3 regions of the Bacillus sp. N5-665 genome follow, and region 1 is predicted to be linked to each of the others. Evidence: riboswitches for the same ligand, from Rfam matches in the RefSeq annotation. Region 1 holds a riboswitch; each other region holds the start of a gene.
What was found. A riboswitch is a leader RNA that binds a small molecule or an ion and turns the genes downstream of it on or off. The one in region 1 is predicted to bind thiamine pyrophosphate.
Positions count from the first base shown of each region.

Region 2: another riboswitch for thiamine pyrophosphate. It lies ahead of tenA (thiaminase II); the one in region 1 lies ahead of MNO09_RS28810 (MTH1187 family thiamine-binding protein).
Region 3: another riboswitch for thiamine pyrophosphate. It lies ahead of thiC (phosphomethylpyrimidine synthase ThiC); the one in region 1 lies ahead of MNO09_RS28810 (MTH1187 family thiamine-binding protein).

Region 1 is NZ_CP093325.1:5,106,813-5,109,088, reverse strand. Features, by position in the region: gene MNO09_RS28815 (methyl-accepting chemotaxis protein) at 1-848, shown strand, start outside; TPP riboswitch at 910-1,011, shown strand; gene MNO09_RS28810 (MTH1187 family thiamine-binding protein) at 1,113-1,433, shown strand; gene MNO09_RS28805 (ABC transporter permease) at 1,405-2,178, shown strand; gene MNO09_RS28800 (ABC transporter substrate-binding protein) at 2,175-2,276, shown strand, end outside.
Region 2 is NZ_CP093325.1:4,778,566-4,780,841, forward strand. Features, by position in the region: gene MNO09_RS27185 (ABC transporter ATP-binding protein) at 1-482, opposite strand, end outside; gene tenA (thiaminase II) at 451-1,146, opposite strand; TPP riboswitch at 1,229-1,332, opposite strand; TPP riboswitch at 1,393-1,504, opposite strand; gene MNO09_RS27195 (SH3 domain-containing protein) at 1,774-2,276, shown strand, end outside.
Region 3 is NZ_CP093325.1:279,233-281,508, reverse strand. Features, by position in the region: gene thiC (phosphomethylpyrimidine synthase ThiC) at 1-929, opposite strand, end outside; TPP riboswitch at 1,042-1,157, opposite strand; gene lldP (L-lactate permease) at 1,229-2,276, opposite strand, start outside.

The DNA of each region.
Region 1 (2,276 bases):
GTATGGCGGTTCAAGAAATTGTAAGTTCTATGGTTGAGTTAAGAGCTAGCGCTCAGTCACAAGAAACGTCAGTACCACAGTATTTAGGTATTGTATATGAAATGGAAGATAAGATGGAAGAGATAAAAAATGCTGCAGAACAAATGGCGAAAGAGTCTGAAGGTATGGAGCATCATTCAGTAAAAGGAAATGGTGTTATTGAAAAGACGATGAATCAAATGATTATAATACAAAATGCAGTACAAGATTTATCTTCTATTATGTATTCTTTGGAAACAAAATCAAAAGAAATTAGTGATATAGTAACTGTAATTACAGGTATTTCAAATCAAACTAATTCGTTAGCGTTACATGCTTCTATTGAAGCTTCACGTGCTGAAGCAACCGGAAAGGGATTTGCTGTTGTTGCTGATGAAGTGAGTAAATTAGCAGAGCAGACGGAAGCATCAGCAAAAGATATAGCAAAATTAATAGGGGAAACACAAGCTGAAACGAAAGAAGCTATTGTTTCAATACAAAAAGCTTCAAAAGAAGTAGAATCTGGAATTGAATTTGTTCAAAGTAGTGGTGCTTTCTTTGAAAAAAATTCAAAATCAGCACAATCTGTTACAAATCAAGTTAGAGCTGTTTTTAGCAATTCAAGTGATATATTGCAAAATAGCCAAAATATTGTTCGTGTCGTAAATGAACTATCACATATCGCAAATATGTATGCGAATAGTAGTAGTAATATTGAAACGAGTATGAAAGAACAGGAAATGTCTGTACAAGATATTGCCGAATTAGCGAGTTCTTTAAGATGGCTTTCACAGGAGTTACAAGAGTTAATTGGGGAATTTAAAAGTTAAATGAAATGATTATACATGCTTTTGTTTGTTCAATAAAATAAATCATGCTACAATGAAAACGAATTAAGGACCGGGGAGCCAATTGGCTGAGAGGATGTAAATAAACATCGACCCTCCACCTGATCTGGATAATGCCAGCGTAGGGAGTTACTTAAAGTGATGTAGCATATGTTATTCTATAATAACTTGCATACAAGGCTTTCCTACGCAGTAGGAAAGCCTTTTCTTGTTTTAAAATTTTAATTTTATAAGGGGGATTTTACTATGTCACAACAAGTTACAATGTCATTTTCAGTAGTACCACAAGCAAAAACAAAAGATGTATATTCTGTTGTTGATAAAGCAATTGAAGTTGTACAACAATCGGGAGTTCGTTATGAAGTAGGAGCAATGGAAACAACGCTGGAAGGAGAATTAGATGTACTTCTTGATGTCATTAAACGTGCGCAACAAGCTTGTGTAGATGCTGGAGCAGAAGAAGTGATTACTTCTATTAAAATCCATTATCGTCCAAGCACTGGTGTAACGATAGATGAAAAGGTTTGGAAGTACCGTGATGAATATGCAAAACCAGAAGCAATCTAAAATAATTACAACAATTTGGCTTATCCTTCTCATAGCGATATGGGAAGGATCTGTTTCATTATTTAAAATTGAACCGTGGATTTTACCGAAGCCTTCTGCCATTGTTCAAGAATTAATTGGAATGAAAGATTTACTATTACCGAATACGATGCAAACACTGCAAGAGGTTTTAATTGGACTATTCTTTGCAATTTTAATTGGGACAAGTATTGCAATTATTATGGACGTTATCCCTTTATTTCGTATTTTAATAAATCCGTTGCTTGTTATTTCGCAAACAATTCCAATCGTTGTACTTGCACCGTTATTTATTATTTGGTTTGGATATGGAATGCTACCGAAAGTAATGGTAGTAATACTCGTTTGTTTCTTCCCGATTGCGCTTAGCATTTTAGAAGGTTTTCAAACAGTAGATAAAAATATGTTGAAGTTGTTGCAAACGATGAAGGCAACGAAATGGCAAGTTTACCAGAAAGTAAAGTTTCCAGCAGTGCTTCCATACTTTTTCTCAGGTTTAAAAATTGCAGTTACATATAGCGTAATGGGAGCGATTATTGGGGAATGGCTCGGTGCCAGTGAAGGATTAGGAGTTATGCTTACGAGAGCTACAAAATCCTTTTTAACAGCCCGAGTATTTGGTGTGGCAGCAATTATTGTTATGGTGACACTATGTCTGTATTTTATCGTGGAGTTTATGGCAAGAATAACAGCACCATGGATATATAGAAAGGACGGCAGGAAATGAAAAAAGGTTTAAAAGTTATGTTGGCTGCCTTATTAGCAGTAGGTGTGGCTGGATGTAATCCGGCGAAGAAAGAAGAAAGTGCAAGTAAAGATCAAAAA
Region 2 (2,276 bases), 330 kb from region 1:
TCCAACGCGCTAAACGGTTCATCTAACAACAATATCTCCCCGCCTGTTAATAAAGTTCGAATAAAAGATACGCGTTGTCTCATACCACCAGATAAATCTTTCGGATATTTTGTCTCATACCCTTGTAAGCCAAATTTATGTAGCAGTTCCTTGGCCTTTATTTGTGCTTCTTTCTTCTGTACACCTTGACACTCTAGCGGCAGAGCAGCATTCTCAATAATCGTTCGCCACGGCAGGAGCATATCTTTTTGGGGCATATACCCTACAGGATGGCTCTTCGTTTCTGTCAGCTCTATCTGCCCAGTACTTACTTCTTCTAAACCTGTAATAAGGCGAAATAGAGTACTTTTCCCGCATCCACTCGGTCCGATAATACTTACAAACTCTTTATCTTGTATAGAAGCATTTAATTCATTGATGATTGGTTTCTCATCATAATGAAAAGAAACATTATGAAACTGTAGTATGTTCTTGCTCCTCAAATCCCCACATCTCCTTACGATAGGACATATCCCAGAATAAATATTCAAATCGACTGGAATATAGGAAAATCTCCTCTAATCGATCTAGCTCTTTTTCAGACTTTCCAACTGCCATTTCATTTAATAAATCGATTAACCAAATACAAAGGTTACCGTATTCTTCAGAACTATATCCTTGAATCCACTCACCAAAGAACTCATGATCTCTTGCTCCAGGAATATCATTTAAACGCTTTCCAATTTCCCAGTAGCTCCACATACATGGAAGAAGTGCTGCTATTAATTCCGCAAGTGTGCCATTTTGAGATACAGACATCATGTAATTTGTATAAGCTAAATTTTTAGCAGATGGCTTTGCAGACTCTATCTCTTCTATAGAAATTCCAAGTCTTTTTGCATACTGTTTATGGATTGTCATTTCTCCATTTAATATGCCATCAATTTGTTCAGCAAATTTCCCCATTACTTGTGGGTTCGTTGCTTTTACAACACCAATCGCATATAGCTTTGCATAATCTAACAAATATAAATAATCTTGAATAATGTAATACTGAAACTTATCTTTTTCTAACGTGCCATCCCCCATACCTACTACAAACGGATGATTATGACTCATCTCCCAAACTGGTTGTACAGTTTCTAATAATCTATCGCAAAATTTCATTTCTCTATCCCCTTTCGATTTATATATCTAAATAAAAAACCACTTCTAAATAAGAAGTGGTTACAGCAAATAAAATTATAATTTATTCGTTGCTCCACTTCCCTTCGCTAGTATTACCTAGATCAGGTGTTATAAGGGTTAAGGATTATTCCTCTCTCAGCACAACAAGCACCCCTAGTGGTTTCAATATGAAATTTTCAAACAAAAAAGCCCCGTTTCTATACGCAAAGAAACGGGGACTTATTATTAGTGTCCGAATTGCTTCCCTACGCTAGCATAATCTAGATCAGGTAATGAAAAGGATCAAAGGCTTACGGCCTACTCTCAGCTGGCAACACCAGCTCTCCTAGCAAACTATGAAATTATCACTGTCAGTATAACATCGTAATAAGACATCATCAACTGTTTTAATTTTCTCAATTGTCAACAAAATAACAAAACTATATACTACTTATATTCTATCTTAGAAATTATTATCCTAATTAATCGGATAAAAAGGAATCATTATCCTCAAAAAATTTATTTTTATATTGATTTCATATTACATTTATGTGAATACACCCACTATATTATATCTTTATACTATAATAAAATTACAACTATACAACTAGAGGAGGTCTCTATTATATGAATATGAAAGCTACTGCTTTAACAGCAACTACTGTCGCAATTGCCTCTTTACTTCCTTCTATGGGAGAAACAAATGTACAAACAGCCAACGCTGAACAATTATCTAATGTGAAAACTGGATATGTCAAAGTCGATCAAGTAGCCTTACATACAAAAGATAACGCAAATAGCTCATCAATTGATACAATTCGCTTTAATACGAAAGTGAACATACTTGAAACAACTAATGGCTGGTATAAAGTATCTGTTAATAATAAAGTAGGTTACGTACAAAAAGATGCTATTCTACTAAAAAACAAACTTCAATCTAATAATCAATACATCGTTAATGCCAATGCATTAAACGTTCGTTCTGAACCTAATTTAGAATCTTCAATTTTAGATGTATTACCAAATGGAAAATTCATTACCATTCAAGAAGAACAAGGCGAGTGGTATAAAATTTTACATAATGGCAAAACAGGTTACGTACAAAAAGCATTTGTGGCTAATGGTTCACA
Region 3 (2,276 bases), 690 kb from region 1:
CCACCACGTGAAACGATACCTGTCGTACGCTTTGCAGTAATCGGAATGTAACGAAGTAATACGCCCGCGTGAATCGTAAAGTAATCAACACCTTGCTCAGCTTGCTCAATTAACGTATCACGATACACTTCCCACGTTAAATCTTCTGCAATTCCGTTTACTTTTTCCAGCGCTTGATAGATCGGTACAGTCCCAACTGGTACAGGCGCGTTACGAATAATCCACTCACGCGTCGTATGAATATTTTTACCTGTAGATAAATCCATAATCGTATCTGCGCCCCAGCGCGTTGCCCACGTCATCTTCTCTACTTCTTCTGCAATAGAAGAAGATACAGCAGAGTTTCCGATATTTGCATTGACCTTTACGTGAAAGTTACGGCCGATAATCATCGGTTCTGCTTCCGGATGGTTAATATTCGCTGGTAAAATGGCACGACCTTCCGCGATTTCCTTACGAACAAACTCAGGCTCTACTCCTTCACGAATCGCAACATATTCCATCTCAGACGTAATGATACCATTACGTGCATAATGCATTTGCGTAACATTTGCACCATGCCTTGCTCTAAGCGGCTGGCGATCCATTTGCGGGAAAACAGGCGTATGTTTCGAAGCCACTTTCACACCGTCATCCTCTGGTTTTACTTCGCGCCCTTCGTATGCTTCTACATCTCCGCGCTCCAGGATCCAAGAGTGGCGCGGCGCCTGCAACCCCTTTTCCAGTTCCACTTTATACGCAGGATCTGTATAAGGACCGCTCGTATCATATACACGAATTGGCGGATTCGGAATACCGTTCGTTTCGCTTTGTTCAATCTCGCGCATCGGCACTTTCATACCCGTGCGTGGTCCATCCACATACACTTTCTTACTTCCTGGTAAACTCGATTTCAATTCAATTTGCTCAGCTGAAACAGACTGTTTCATAACCTTTGTTGCCCCCCTGTACGTGACAAGGACGAGATATGGCCAGCGTATGCCAAAATAAAAAGAGCCAGGTCCATAAAAAAATAAGGACCTGGCTCATAAAGACATCATTATGTAAAGCCGTTAACTTCCCTACGCTGGTACGAGCCAGATCAGGTCCAAAGGGTTAAGAAGTTCACACGCTTCTCTCTCAGCCTACGCATACGTTAGGCACCCCTAGTTTATCACTGATTTAATTTTCAATACTTTCTCATCATACACGATAATCTGAAAAATGCAAAGTTTATTTCTTTTGTTATTTATGGAATCATCCACGTTAAATAATATGCCTGTACATACGTCATAATACCAACAATAATTACGAAGAATAAACTATGCTTCACTGTAAATCGGAATAAATCTGATTCTTTTCCAGCAAGTCCAACTGCCGCACAAGCAATCGCAATCGATTGCGGAGAAATCATCTTTCCTGTTACACCGCCCGTTGTATTTGCTGCAACGAGAAGTACTTCAGATACACCGACTTGCTGCGCTGTAATCGCTTGTAAATTCGAGAACAGTGCATTCGCTGACGTATCGGATCCTGTTAAAAATACACCGATCCAGCCTAGGAATGGTGAGAAGAACGGGAATAGTCCGCCAGTTCCTGCAAGTGCTAATGCTAATGTAGAAGATAGACCAGAATAGTTTGCGATAAACGCGAATCCTAATACGAATCCGATAGATAGAATTGGCATCTTAAGTTCATGTAACGTTTCTTTAAATGTTACTACTGCATCTTTTGCACTCATTTTCAAAATAAAGATAGAAATGATACAAGCAATTAAAATTGCTGTTCCCGTCGCTGATAAAATATCTAATTTCAAGATTGCTTCATAAGGCGTCGGTTTATTTACAATTGGTTCTGCTTTCATTACTAAATTGTGTAAGCCTGGAACATCAAACTTAAACACAAGGCTTTCCAAAGCACCGCCTGGAGCAAATAACGCTTTAAAGAAACTTTGGCTCCAAATGACTACCATCACAGTTAAAATAATGAATGGAGACCATGCTTTTACTACTTTTCCTACCGTTAGTTTCGGCATAGATATCGCCGTTGCTGCTACTTCACTATTTGCTTCTTTAGACTGATAGATTTCTTTCGGCTGCCAAACTTTTAAGAATAGCGATAAACTCACTAAACTTACAAGTGCTGACGTAATATCCGGAAGTTCTGGTCCTAAGAACGTCGCTGTAATGAACTGCGTAATTGCAAATGAGCTACCTGCTACAAATAGAGCCGGCCATGTTTGTCTTACCCCTTTAAATCCATCCATTAAAAATACGATAAAGAACGGAACAAATAAT